DNA from 3 places in the Streptomyces sp. NPDC046900 genome. Region 3 is predicted to be linked to each of the others. Evidence: riboswitches for the same ligand, from Rfam matches in the RefSeq annotation. Region 3 holds a riboswitch; each other region holds the start of a gene.

The links. A riboswitch is a leader RNA that binds a small molecule or an ion and turns the genes downstream of it on or off. The one in region 3 is predicted to bind cyclic di-AMP.
Region 1: another riboswitch for cyclic di-AMP. It lies ahead of ABZ904_RS03410 (M23 family metallopeptidase); the one in region 3 lies ahead of ABZ904_RS11660 (C40 family peptidase).
Region 2: another riboswitch for cyclic di-AMP. It lies ahead of ABZ904_RS36350 (NlpC/P60 family protein); the one in region 3 lies ahead of ABZ904_RS11660 (C40 family peptidase).

Annotation. Positions count from the first base shown of each region.
Region 1 is NZ_JBEYXD010000002.1:277,529-282,102, forward strand. It holds gene ABZ904_RS03395 (GNAT family N-acetyltransferase) at 1-194, opposite strand, end outside; gene ABZ904_RS03400 (HPr family phosphocarrier protein) at 352-633, shown strand; gene ABZ904_RS03405 (GntR family transcriptional regulator) at 1,005-1,700, opposite strand; gene ABZ904_RS03410 (M23 family metallopeptidase) at 1,896-2,648, opposite strand; cyclic di-AMP (ydaO/yuaA leader) riboswitch at 2,662-2,870, opposite strand; gene ABZ904_RS03415 (pitrilysin family protein) at 3,142-4,530, opposite strand; gene ABZ904_RS03420 (pitrilysin family protein) at 4,527-4,574, opposite strand, start outside.
Region 2 is NZ_JBEYXD010000059.1:26,331-30,904, reverse strand. It holds gene ABZ904_RS36355 (tellurite resistance/C4-dicarboxylate transporter family protein) at 1-842, opposite strand, end outside; gene ABZ904_RS36350 (NlpC/P60 family protein) at 951-2,123, opposite strand; cyclic di-AMP (ydaO/yuaA leader) riboswitch at 2,132-2,301, opposite strand; gene pcrA (DNA helicase PcrA) at 2,709-4,574, shown strand, end outside.
Region 3 is NZ_JBEYXD010000008.1:225,228-229,801, reverse strand. It holds partial or broken gene ABZ904_RS11685 (aminotransferase class I/II-fold pyridoxal phosphate-dependent enzyme) at 1-158, shown strand, start outside; gene ABZ904_RS11680 (DUF397 domain-containing protein) at 302-526, opposite strand; gene ABZ904_RS11675 (helix-turn-helix transcriptional regulator) at 536-1,396, opposite strand; gene ABZ904_RS11670 (ATP-binding protein) at 1,646-2,104, shown strand; gene ABZ904_RS11665 (DUF6328 family protein) at 2,169-2,702, opposite strand; gene ABZ904_RS11660 (C40 family peptidase) at 2,782-3,255, opposite strand; cyclic di-AMP (ydaO/yuaA leader) riboswitch at 3,259-3,454, opposite strand; gene ABZ904_RS11655 (hypothetical protein) at 3,909-4,217, opposite strand; gene ABZ904_RS11650 (ATP-dependent Clp protease proteolytic subunit) at 4,225-4,574, opposite strand, start outside.

The DNA of each region.
Region 1 (4,574 bases), on a different contig from region 3:
TTCGCGGACAAGCGAGGGTACGGCGCGAAGAAGCGGTAGTACTTCGACTCGTCCGAGACCTGCTCGTAGAAGCTGACGAGGCGCTCGGCGTCATCGGCGGTGATGGGCCTGATGCGCGCGGTGCCGCCGTCGCGCAGCACCACGTCGGCCTCCCAGTGGGCGGGGTACTCGTGCCGGTCCGACGAGGTCTGCATGCGCCCCAGAGTAAGGCTCGCGTCCGACAGCGGTGCGAGGCAGGCTGAGGGAGCCTGGCCGCACCGCGCACGGGCCGTCCGCCGCCCTCTTTCTGGGCGCGCTCGACTTATGGAACACTGGTCTAGACAACCCTGAACACCTGAAGGGCAGCATCACATGGCTGAGCGCCGCGTCAACGTCGGCTGGGCCGAGGGCCTCCACGCCCGCCCCGCCTCCATCTTCGTCCGGGCAGCCACGGCCTCCGGTATCCCCGTGACCATCGCCAAGGCGGGCACCAACCCGGTCAATGCCGCGTCCATGCTCGCGGTTCTCGGACTGGGCGCCCAGGGCGGCGAGGAGATCGTCCTCGCTTCCGACGCGGAGGGCGCGGACGCCGCGCTGGACCGTCTGGCCAAGCTGGTCGCCGATGGCCTCGAGGAGCTTCCCGAGACCGTCTGACCCTTCGGGCAGAGCATCACACGGCGGAGCCGCGTCGGCCTTCGGGCGGACGCGGCTCCGTCGTGTTCGCACCCGTTCACGGCACCCGTCTGCGCGGCTTCTCGGGCTTGCCCTCACCGGGCGCCCAGACCCCGGTCCCGGCCGAGCGGCCGCCATCGTGCGCGAGGCACCCTCGCACGGTCACCCGGTGCGGTGTTCCACAACCATGCCGCCCCCGCACCGCCTCCGGCCGCGCAGGAAATTCGGCAGGTCACATCAAATAGCGCGCAAGTCGCACAGATATCGCACGCACCGGATTTCCGTGCGCGCGGAAAAAGGCAGCTTGAATAAGTCCCTGCCGAATATCTCTCTCTTTGTATACGTCGCCCATGTTAATGACGCAGTCCCGACATGTTTACGGCATGTTGCGAAGTCCTCACGCGCTCCGCCCGGTCCGTCGTGCCGGGAATGCGCAGCCGGTGTGCCGCGGTCGCACGCTCGGTGTGCACGGCCGTGATGGCCCGCGCCCGCTCGCTGTCCCCGCGTGCGACGGCGTCCACGATGCCGCCGTGCTCCGCCCAGGACTCCACCGGGCCGGCCGGTGCCTCGACCGCGTACATCCAAGAGATCTTGTGCCGCAGCTGGGCCAGCGTGGAGGTCAGCGCGGGGCTTCCGCAGGCCTGCGCCAGCGTCTCGTGGAACCAGCCGCCCAGGGAGCGCAGATCTTCGCTGCCGCCCTTCCTGGCCCGCTCCTGACCCAGTCTGACCAGGCCGCGCAGCACCTTGAGATGGGCCTCGGTGCGGCGCTGCGCGGCCCGCGCGGCACTCAGCGGCTCCAGCAGCATCCGCATCTCCAGCAGGTCGGCGGCCTCCTGTTCGGTGGGCTCCGCCACGCACGCGCCCGCGTGCCTGCGGGTCACGACGAACCCCTCGGCCTCCAGCGTGCGCAGCGCCTCGCGCACGGGGACGCGGGAGACGCCGTACCGGCGCGCGAGAAGCTCCTCGGTGAGCCGGCTGCCGCGCTCGTAGACACCCGCGACGATGTCATCACGGATCGCCGTGCATACCGAGTGCGCCGGAATACGCATGCCCGACCTCCGCCTTAATCCCCGCGAAACGTCGCCGATTGACGTGTTCAACCGACTCTATTGCAGCGGACCGGAATTTCCGACCGCGGGCCGGAATCCATGGATATTTTTTGGACAGACAGCAGTTCGAAAGAGGAAGGCCCCGGCTGCTGAGCCGGGGCCTTCCAAGGGTGCGCGCCTGCTTCGGGCGGGTCGTCAGACGTTCACGCCGTGCGACCGCAGATAGGCGACCGGGTCGATGTCCGAGCCGTACTCCGGGGATGTACGGGCCTCGAAGTGCAGGTGCGGCCCGGTGACATTGCCGGTGGCCCCGGACAGGCCGATCTGCCGGCCCGGAGTGACCGTCTCGCCCACGAAGACACCGATCGACGACAGGTGGCCGTACTGCGTGTAGGTGCCGTCGTTCATCTTGATGACGATCTGGTTGCCGTACGCACCGCCCCAGCCCGTCTCGACGACGGTGCCGGAGCCGACCGCGTGCACGGGCGTGCCGGTCCCGGCGTGGAAGTCGATGCCGGTGTGGGTGCCGGACGACCACAGGGAGCCGCCGGTCTTGTAGCCGGTCGAGACATACGAGTGGGAGATCGGCGCCACATACGCGTTCAGGCGCCGGCGCTCGGCCTCGCGGGCGGCGCGCTCCTTGGCCTCGCGCTCCTGCGCGGCCTTCACCGTGGCACGCACACGCGCCGCCTGCTCGGCCTTCTTCTGCTCCGCGGCCTGCCTCTGGGCGGCGGCCTGTGCGTCGATCTTCTGGGCGACCGAGTCGCCGAGGGTGACGGCCTGCATCAGGCCGGTCTGCTGGACGGGGTCGCCGGCGGCGAGCGCCGGAGTGGTCAGAGCGCCGATGACACCGGTGGTGGTGAGCGCCGCGACGCCCACGGCGTTGGTGGTCGTGCGCATGACGCGGCTCGGCCGCCGGTGCTTCCCGGTGGCGCAGGTGAACGCCATGAAGTGGCTGGTCCTTTCCTTCCTTCTCGCCTACCGGGTTAGCTGACGGGTTCGGAGCAGGAAGGTCTCCTACGGGCGTGTGCCCGATTCACCCCAGGGACTTGTGCCCGCCAGGCCACGAGGGCGGCGACAGCGGGCTCCGTCGGCCGCGTAGGCGGCCACGAAAGGTGGGTCCCCGGCTCCCCTGGCTCGCGCCGTACGGGGACTCGGCGATGGCTGTCCGGCGCCGCGGGTGCGACGCACTGTCCGACGGACAGCCTGAGAGACGCTAAGAGGACGGTCTTTCAATCACCAAACCGAACAGAGCGTTTGTAGTGCATCCCACAGGGCAGAGAGGCAACCTCTATGGCAATACGGACAAACAGCACACAAGTGGGGCCCTGGTGCCGGAAGAGGCACCAGGGCCCTCTTGTCCCCGCCGTGCGACGCGCGCCCGTCTTTCAACCACGTCGCGATCGCACGGGGTTGCGCCTCGCGGGCGCGCGGCGTCGCTCTACTCGGCCCGTACGACGCTCACTTCGCCGATACCCAGCGCCTTGACGGGCTCCTCGATCGCCGCCGCGTCGCCCACCAGGACGGTCACCAGCCGGTCGACCGGGAACGCGTTCACGACGGCGGCCGTGGCCTCCACCGTGCCCGTGGCCGACAGCGCCTGGTACAGCCTCGCCTGGTAGTCGTCCGGGAGGTGCTGCTCGACCTGGTCGGCCAGCGTGCTCGCGACGGCCGCCGCGGTCTCGAACTTGAGCGGCGCGACACCCACCAGGTTCTGCACGGCGACGTCCCGCTCGGCGTCGGTCAGCCCCTCGGCGGCGAGCGTGCGCAGCACCTTCCAGAGGTCGTCGAGCGCCGGGCCGGTGTTCGGCGTGTCGACGGAGCCGCTGATGGCGAGCATCGCGGCACCCGTGCCGTCGGGCGCGGAGCGCAGCACCTGGCCGAACGCCCGCACTCCGTACGTGTAGCCCTTCTCCTCGCGCAGGACCCGGTCCAGACGCGAGGTGAGGGTGCCGCCGAGGCAGTAGGTGCCGAGCACCTGGGCGGGCCACACCCGGTCGTGGCGGTCGGCGCCCACGCGGCCGATCAGCAGCTGCGTCTGGACCGCCCCGGGGCGGTCCACGATGATCACGCGACCGGTGTCCTCGGCGGTCACCGGGGGCACGGGGCGCGGCTTGGCGGGTGCGCCGGTCCAGGCGCCGAGGGTCTCCCCGAGAAGCGCGTCGAGGTCGAGCCCGGTGAGGTCGCCGACCACGACGGCGGTGGCCGTCGCCGGGCGCACATGCCGGTCGTAGAAGGCGCGGACGGCGGCGGCATCGATGCCCTGGACCGTCTCCTCGGTGCCCTGGCGCGGGCGCGACATCCGTGAGGACGCCGGGAACAGCTCCTTGGACAGTTCCTTGGCGGCGCGCCGGGCAGGATTGGCGATCTCGTGCGGGATCTCGTCGAGGCGGTTGCGCACCAGGCGCTCCACCTCGCTGTCCGCGAACGCCGGCGACCGCAGGGCGTCGGCGAGCAGCCCGAGCGCCTTCGAGAGACGGGAGGCGGGCACTTCCAGGGAGAGGCGGACGCCGGGGTGGTCGGCGTGCGAGTCGAGGGTGGCGCCGCAGCGCTCCAGCTCGGCGGCGAACTCCTCGGCGGAGTGCTTGTCGGTGCCTTCCGAGAAGGCACGCGCCATGATCGTGGCGACGCCGTCGAGGCCGGCCGGCTCGGCGTCCAGGGGCGCGTCGAGGAGCACCTCGACGGCGACGACCTGCTGGCCGGGGCGGTGGCAGCGCAGTACCGTCAGGCCGTTGCCGAGCGTGCCGCGCTCGGGCGCCGGGAACGCCCAGGGCCGGGCCTCGCCGGGCTGGGGCTGCGGATGGAAGTCCATGGTCGCGAGCTCGGTCACTTCGCCGACTCCTCGGTCTCGTCGGTGGTTTCGGCGCCTTCCGG
Region 2 (4,574 bases), on a different contig from region 3:
GCGGCGACCGACAGGCTCGCCACCGCCGTCATCCCCAACGGGAAGACCGTCGACCAGCGCCGCGTGTCATAGCGCAGCCGCGGCCGGAGCAGCTCGGCCACCGCCAGCACGCAGTAGAAGACGAGGGCGAGGACGAGGAGGGCGAGGGTGACTGCCCGCAGGACGTTTTTGTCGTCGTTGCTCCAGAGATAGCGCCCGCTGTGCCCGGCTGCCACGAGCCGGGACCCGGCCAGCGCGGAGATGGCGAGCGCGCCGCCCGCGATCCAGTGGTCTCCGGCACCGGTCGCCGTCTGCCGCAGGTCGAAGCACCGCAGCCCGATCAGGTAGAACACCAGCCCGAGCCAGAAGAGCACCAGCGCCGTGTGCACGAGCCATGCCGTCCCCACCGTCGCCCCGAGCAGCGCCGCGAGCACGGCGACCCCCTGCGTGGCCACGCACCCGAGGAACACGGCCCCGGGCATAGGCCGCTCCCAGCGCAGTGCGACCGGGAGGAGCAGGCCCACCCACAGCACGAAGGCCAGCGCGAGAAGTGCCTCGGCGAGCGGCCGCCCGCCCTGCATGGACACTCCCGTGCCCAGCGTGGCGGTCGCCGCCACAGAGGCGAGCGCGGCCGCCGTGAGAGCCTGCTGAGCCCACCGGTCGCGCTCCCACAGCACCCGTACGCCGACGTCGACGACGAGCCCCAGCCAGGCGGCGGCCGTCAAGGCGAGGGCGATACGGGAGAGGACCCCGTACCCGGTCAGATGCAGCCCGACCGACAGGATGCCGGTCGCCATCACGGCGGCCCCGGTGGCGGGCGGACGCTGTGTCCACCAGGTGCGGAGCTCGGAGGTGCCTGACATGCGCCTGATGCTAGGGACGCACACGCGCGATGCGTACGGGGCACGCGCGCGGGAGGGCCGAAAACAACCCCACGCGCGCGTGCCCCGTACCGGAAAGGGAAACCGGCCTCAGCCGGGCCGCACCACGCTGTGGATGATCGAAGCGCCGCCGTAGTAGACCGACTCCTCGCGGACGTACGCGCCGGGCTTCGGGGCGTGGATCATCATGCCGTTGCCGATGTAGATGCCGACGTGGCTGATGTCGTCGTAGAAGAAGATCAGGTCACCGGGCTGGGCGTCGGTGAGCGAGACCGTCGTGCCGGCGTTCACCTGGTCGTACGTGGTGCGTGGGAGCGACACCCCGGCGGCCTTCCAAGCGGCCTGGGTCAGCCCCGAGCAGTCGTACGAGTCCGGTCCGGTGGCGCCCCACACATAGGGCTTGCCGATCTGGGCCCGGGCGAACGCCAGGACCTGGTCAGCCTTCGTCGCGTTCGAGGAGCCCGTGGCGGACGTGTCCGTCGAACCGGTCGTAGTACTCGGCGTGCTCGACTGCGCCTTCTGCTGAGCCGCCTGACGCTGCGCGGCCTCTCGCTGTGCCGCCTGCTGCCGTGCCAGCTCTTCCGCCTGGCGCTGAGCCTCTTCCTGCTTCTTCTGCTCGATCGCGGCGAGTCGCGCCTTCTCCTCGGCGGTCAGATCCGAGAGCAGGTTCCGTGCGGCGGCGAGCTTCGTCTGGATGGTCGTCTTGCTCGACCTGAGGGTCTGCTGCGACTCCGTGAGCGTCTGCAGGCTCTGGGTGGCCTCGCGCCGCTTGTCCATCGTCGCGGCCTGGTCGGTGGTGTACTCGTCGACCGCCTGCTTCTGGCGACTGGTGAGCCGGCCCATCAACTGGGTCTGGTCGAAGTAGTCCTGGGGCGAGTCGGCGAGCAGGAGCGTGGCCGTGTCGGGGGCCGCCGCCCCCGTGCGGTACTGCGCGGCGGCGAACGAACCCAGCTTGTCCCGCGCCTCGTTGAGGCTCTGTGTGCGTCTGGCGACGTCGTCCAGGAGCGTGTCGACGCGCTTGCGTTGGCCGGCCGTCTTCTCCTTGGCGGCGTTGTACTTCTCGGTCGCCGACTCGGCCTGGCGGTAGAGGTCGTCGACCTTTTTCTCGACCTCTTCGATGCTCGGCTTGCCGTCGGTGGAGGGCGCGGCGTTGGCCGTCTGGGAGAGCAGGGCCACGGAGGTGAGGGCCGCCGTCGCGAGGGCGGGGGTCCGTATGCCTGCGATGCGCGTGCCTGAGGGGCGGGCCTTGCGGTGCGGCGCCATGGGAGGCGACTCCTTCCGTACTCCGCCTACCGAGTTAGCTGTCGGGTTCGGGCGGGTGGTTCGGAAGGCGTGCCCTACGGCCTTGCCCCGAAAGGCGGTCGGCCGATTCACCCCGGGATCGGGTGGGTCCCCGGCTCCGGCTGCCGCGAGGGCGCACCGGACTCGGCGGAAGCCGCGCGACCCGGCGACCTTCGCCGGTGGGGGTCGTACGGCCCGCCGGGAACGGTAGCCAACTGATGTGGTCCGTGTGAAGGTTGATGTTCGATATGCCCGATACATTTTCGTGACCTGGCTCATGAATCCGTCGGCCCGTGGTCAATATGGGCAGGTCTGTGATGAGTTGACTCGTTCCTGACGCGGCTGCCGGAGGGGTGTCGTCTTCCTGTCCGCACGGGCTCGAGCGGGGCCCTGGGCAGGCATGTCCGCCCCATGCGATCCGTTTCCGCTGGTGACCGATCGATCCCGGAAGGTGACGGAGTCCTTGTGGCCGAATTCGGAAGATCATCCGTCGGGGAGCCCAGGCGGGCCGGTGTGTTTCCCGGGCGGCGGTCGGTTGTCGGTCGGGCGGCCTAGACTCGGAGAGCGATGAGCAGCCTCTTTGACGACAGCTTCCTGGCGGACCTCAAGGCCACCCCGGCCGCTGAGGAGCAGCCCCCGCCACCCGAGGACGATCACGCTCCGGAACCGGTTCCGGACGATCTGTTCGGCGGGCGTTTCGACGTACCCCCGGACCGTGAGGCGTACTACAGGGACGGCGCGCCCCGCCCGGTCATCGACCCCCAGGCACTGCTCCAGGGGCTCAACGAGAACCAGCGCGCGGCCGTTGTGCACGCCGGCTCCCCCCTGCTCATCGTGGCCGGCGCCGGCTCGGGCAAGACCCGTGTGCTGACGCACCGCATCGCCCATCTGCTGGCCGAGCGCGGCGTCCACCCCGGGCAGATCCTCGCGATCACCTTCACCAACAAGGCCGCGGGCGAGATGAAGGAGCGCGTCGAGCACCTCGTCGGCCCGCGCGCGAACGCGATGTGGGTGATGACCTTCCACAGCGCGTGCGTCCGCATCCTGCGCCGGGAGAGCAAGAAACTCGGCTTCACATCCTCCTTCTCGATCTACGACGCGGCCGACAGCAAGCGGCTGATGGCGCTCGTCTGCCGCGATCTGGACCTCGACCCCAAGCGGTACCCGCCGAAGTCCTTCAGCGCCAAGATCTCCAACCTGAAGAACGAGTTGATCGACGAAGAGGACTTCGCCGCGCAGGCCGCCGACGGATTCGAGAAGACCCTCGCCCAGGCGTACGCGCTCTACCAGTCCAGGCTCCGCGAGGCGAACGCGCTCGACTTCGACGACCTGATCATGACGACGGTGAACCTGCTGCGCGCCTTCCCGGACGTCGCCGAGCACTACCGCCGCCGCTTCCGCCACGTCCTCGTGGACGAGTACCAGGACACCAACCACGCCCAGTACGCCCTCGTCCGGGAGCTCGTCGGCACCCGTGAGCACCCCGTGGACGTACCGCCCGGCGAGGACGAGTTGCAGCCGGCCGAACTGTGCGTCGTCGGTGACGCCGACCAGTCGATCTACGCCTTCCGCGGCGCGACCATCCGCAACATCCTCCAGTTCGAGGAGGACTACCCGGACGCCACCACGATCCTGCTGGAGCAGAACTACCGCTCCACGCAGACGATCCTGAGCGCCGCCAACGCGGTCATCGAGCGCAACGAGTCCCGCCGCCCGAAGAACCTGTGGACCAACGCGGGCGCGGGCGCGCGGATCACCGGCTACGTCGCCGACACCGAGCACGACGAGGCCCAGTTCGTCGCCGAGGAGATAGACCGCCTCACCGACACGGGCGAGGCGAAGGCGGGCGACGTCGCCGTCTTCTACCGCACGAACGCCCAGTCCCGTGTCTTCGAAGAGATCTTCATCCGCGTCGGCCTGCCCTACAAGGTCGTCGGCGGCGTCCGCTTCTACGAGCGCAAGGAGGTCCGGGACGTCCTGGCGTATCTGCGGGTGCTGGCGAACCCGGAGGACTCCGTGCCGCTGCGGCGGATCCTGAACGTGCCGAAGCGGGGGATCGGCGACCGTGCCGAGGCGATGATCGACGCCCTGGCCCAGAGGGAGAAGATCAGCTTCCCGCAGGCGCTGCGTCGCGTGGACGAGGCGTACGGCATGGCGGCCCGCTCGACCAACGCGGTCAAGCGGTTCAACGCGCTGATGGAGGACCTGCGGACGATCGTGGAGTCCGGCGCGGGACCGGCCACCGTCCTGGAAGCCGTCCTCGAACGCACCGGCTATCTGGCGGAGTTGCAGGCCTCGACGGACCCGCAGGACGAGACCCGCATCGAGAACCTCCAGGAACTCGCCGCCGTGGCCCTGGAGTTCGAGCAGGAGCGCGGCGAGGGCGCCGCCGGAGCCGCCGCACCGGGCGGCACGCTGGCCGACTTCCTGGAG
Region 3 (4,574 bases):
GGGCGGCCGGGTGCCGGGCGGCGGGGGTCGCCGTCGGCTGCTTCCGTCCGCCCTCGGTGCCCGACGGCATCTCACGGCTGCGGCTGACCGCTCGTGCCGACCTCACCGACGGTCAGATCGAGCACGCCGTGGGGGTGATCGGCGAAACGCGACCGTGAGTCGGCGAAACGGCCGTGCCTCGCGCGCCGTACGGGTGATGCCTACGAGCTCGTACGAAGAGAGTGGGGGAGGAATTGCTACGGAAGTGACTCGGAAAGCGGTTCGAAATTGGCCGATTTGCTACCGAGTCGCAGGAACGTGATCACCTCAGTTCGGTCAGGAACTCCTTCCAGGCGTCGGGGCCGAAGACCAGGGCGGGTCCGCTCACGTTCTTCGAGTCGCGCACGGCCACCAGGCCGGACCAGCGTCCGGGGCCGGGCAGAGCGGTCTCGACGCAGTTGTTCATTCCCGTGCTGCGACTGCTGCGCAGCCACCGCACTCCGTGCAGCAAGGTGCTGGAAGGGATGTGTCGAGGCAGTGCTGACATGGTGACTCCTTATGCGTCGCCGGCCAACGCGGCGATGTAATCCAACGTGTCCTCGGGGGAAAGGGCGTGGATCCGAAGGGAGTTGAAGGCCTCGCTGTAGGCCTGGAGGTCTTCTTTCCGCTCCAGGTAGAGGCTACTCGTCAAGTGGTCGAGAACAACTACATCCAGATCAGATCTGCTCGGAAATGAGAAGATAACGAAAGGTCCGGTAACGCCGATATGCGCCCCGGCGGCGAACGGCAGGACCTGGAGCCGGACCTGGGGCAGTCTGGCCGCGTCCAGGAGCCGTTGCAGCTGGCGCGCCATGACCTTCGGACCCCCGACCTCCCGGTGCAGCACCGCCTCGTCCAGAACCGCCCACAGGCTCAGCGGCGGATCGGCGCGCAGCACGTCCTGCCGGGCCAGCCGCACCTCCACCAGGGCGTCCAGCTTGTCGTCCTCCAGGCCGCCGACGGCGGCCCAGGTCACGGCCCGGGCGTACTCGGGCGTCTGGAGCAGCCCCGGCACCACGGAGGTCTCCAGCGTGCGTATCCCGCTCGCCTGTGACTCCAGGCTGATGAAATCGCGGTAGGTCGGCGGCAACACCCCGCGGTAGGCGTTCCACCAGTTCTGCCGCCCGCCGCCGTCCTCCGAGCCCGCGAGCATGAGCAGCAGCTCCCGCAGCTCGGGCTCCTCGACACCGTACGCGTCCAGCAGCCGGCCCACGTCGGCCGGTTTGACCCCGCTGGCACCCGTCTCGATCCGGCTCACCTTGGACTGGTGCCAGCCGACCAGGGCGGCTGCCTCACCGCTCGTGAGCCTCGTCCGGGCGCGCAGGTCGCGCAATTCGGCGCCGAGTTTGCGGCGGCGCACCGCTGGTCCGTACTGCATGGCCGACTCCCTCCGCATGGCGCGCGGTTTTCACGGCGACGGTAGAGGATGAGCCCCGGGGTCGCCCAAATACGGTCGGTCGTCGGAGAGTTCACCGCTTTGGGCGACAGATATATGCATATCTCGGGGGATCGCACCCGACAGGGGCCAGGTGATGGCAGGCTGGCGAGCAGCACCAAGTCCGGAACCGTTACTCGAACCAACCCCTCGTGTCGGACTCCGGTCCCGTGGGAAAGGGACGACGTCGCCATGGCAGATCATCAGGAAGCATCCGTCACTCTGCCGAGCGATCCCGCCTCGGTCTCCGCCGCCCGGAAATATGTCTCCGACATTCTCATCGAATGGGGACTGCCGGGCGACGCCGAAGTCGCCGACACCGTACGGCTGATCGTGTCCGAACTCGCCACGAACGCCGTCCAGCACACCCTGGGGCAGTCACCCACGTTCACGGTGGACGTCGTCCTCGACCGGGACGAGTTATTGCGCATCGCCGTCACCGACAGCCACCCGCGTTTCCCCAAACGCCTGCCCGCGGCCGTGCAACAGGACAACGGCCGCGGAATGGTGATCATCCGCTGGCTCGCCGCGGAGTACGGCGGCAAGCTGAGCGTGCGGCCCACCCGCGAGGGCGGCAAGACGGTCGCGATCGAACTGCCGTGGGCCGCACCCGTGGAGCCGGTCGCGGCGGGCGGCCAGCAGGGCCCCTGAGACCCGGCCGGCGCACTCGGCGCCGTGTCGTCTCGTCGCCCCGGGCGGGACCGGCGGCCGCACGTCAGCGAGAGGGCCCGGGGGTGTCCCGGCCGTCCGCCTGGTCCGTCGTCCGGTGATCGGTGATCGTGCGCTGGACCATCCGCGGCATGACACGCCACAGGCCGACGTAGACCAGGAAGGTGCTCGCACTGGCGGCGATACCGGCGATGCGACCCATGGCCACGTCCACCACCAGCAGCACCGACCCGGTGAACGCCAGCGTCAGGACCACAAGCCCGAGCGCGGCGAGGCGGGACGAGATCCGCACCACGGAGGGCTTCACACGCTGCTGGAAGAGGGTGCGGTGCAGCGCCGCGGGCGAGGTGAACAGGGCTGCGGCCAACACGGCCAGCAGGAGGGTGGTGACGTACGTGATGCGCTGGACCGTGTCGAGGGACGGGAAGCGCGAGGTGAAGGCGAGGGTCAGCAGGAACGCGAAGAGGATCTGCACCCCGGTCTGGGTGACCCGCAGCTCCTGAAGCAACTCGGAGAAGTTGCGGTCGGCGCGCTCCAGGGGTGTCTCGTTCCGATCCTGGTGAGGTAGTGGGTCGGCCATGGTGAACAAGTAACCGATTCGACCCGGCGCACGCCCCGGCGGGGTGGCGGCGCGCCGTGCCGCCACCCCGCAGGTCGAATCAGCTGACCCGTCCGTACCACACGCTCTTCGTCCAGATCTTCTGGAGCCTCACTACGTCCCCGGTCCTCGGGGAGTGCCAGATCCTTCCCTTCCCGGCGTAGATGCCGACGTGGTAGACGCTGCGGCCCCAGTGGAAGAACACCAGGTCTCCCGCCCTGCGGTGCGACGCGGAGATGTGGCGCGTCTTGTTGTACTGTGCCGCGGCGGTGCGGGGCAGCTTCTTGCCGGCCTTGTTGAACGCGTACACCGTGAGCCCCGAGCAGTCGAAGCGGCGCGGGCCGGTGGCACCGTACTGGTACGGCGATCCCTTCTTGGACGCCGCGATCTGCAGCGCCTTGGTAGCCGGAGCCGCGGCGGCGGCGTCGGTTGCGAGGCCGGGGGCCACGATGCTGCCGCCGACGGCGGCGAGAGTGAGAGCCGAGGCCGTGCCGGCCCGGGTCAGCAGCGACGGGACACGATTGAGCGCAGTCATGCGCAACCCTTCGTCAGCCGCCTGTGAAGGATGTCCTGTCGGATTCGGGCTGGCGAAGTAGCCCGGCCGCTCACGCGGCTTCACCCCAAGGACCGCCCGGATCTCTCCGGCGGCCCGCCTTGCTGGGTCCTCCACTCCTGCCGATCCATTTCTGTCGACCCGTCATCCGGGCGGCGGCAGGATTCGGCGTCCGCCCGGACCGCCCCGCCGTGGTGGCGGGGGCTTGTCGTCAGCAAGGGATCTTCACTCACGAGTGTCCAAAAAACACAATGGAACCGGTGGTTTGTGGCATTACTCACCACTCACCCGTTCGGCTGGACAGCCCTTTGTTCGGGCCGCGTTGAGGGGTGGGACGAGGCCCGGACCTGCGGTGGAACACCTCATCCTGGCCCAAGGGCAAGCGCGTTGCGCATGCCTCGCGGGCCCTTGGGATCATGGACGTCTACTCCGAGTGTGGGTAACCCGTTCGGCGCGTTTGAGCCGCGGTAAAGGGGTAGGGGTCGCCGCCCGATGCGCGGTGCGCGGCGACCGTCCAGTCAACTGCCCCGCCCCCGCGCACCAGTCACTACCCGTCAGCCAGCCGTCCCGCGCGGCGGTGGAGGACGGCGGAGCCGTCGCTCAGGCCGGCCCCGCATCCGCACCGATCCATCAGCTCAGTCGTCCGGTCCGGGAGGCACCGTGACACGGGCCGCGCGGCGTTCGCCGTCCAGGACGCGCAGCGCCCGGGCGAGCGTGCGGCCGTGCAGTTCGCTCTCCCCGCGCTGGTGCATCAGCGCCAGGGCCTCGCGCAGGGCCACCGCTTTGCCGACCAGGGCCTGGGCGGCGCGCAGTGAGCCGTAGGTGTCCCCGGAGTGCGCGGGGTTGATGCGGCCGACGAGGTCGACCACGTCGAGGTAACGGTCGATCAGTTCGGCTTCCGCACGGGTCAGCGGGGGCAGCGGAGGCAGTTCGGGCGGCAGCATCGACGGCTCACCTCGCGCCGGGCGCGGTGCGCGACGCCTTGCGGCTCGGGATGATGCGATCGACCAGCCCGTACTCCACCGCAGCCGGGGCGTCGAGGATCTTGTCCCGCTCGATGTCGGCTGCGATCCGCTCGGGACTCTGCCCGGTGTGCCGCGCGAGCATCTCCTCCAGCCGCCTGCGCGTGCGGATGAGCTCCTCGGCCTGGATGGCCAGATCGGTGGCCTGTCCCTGGATGGGCTCCGGCAGGGACGGCTGGTGGATCAGTACGCGTGCGCCCGGCAGCGCGAACCGCTTGCCCGGCGTGCCCGCGGCGAGCAGAACGGCCGCGGCGGACGCCGCCTGGCCGAGACAGATCG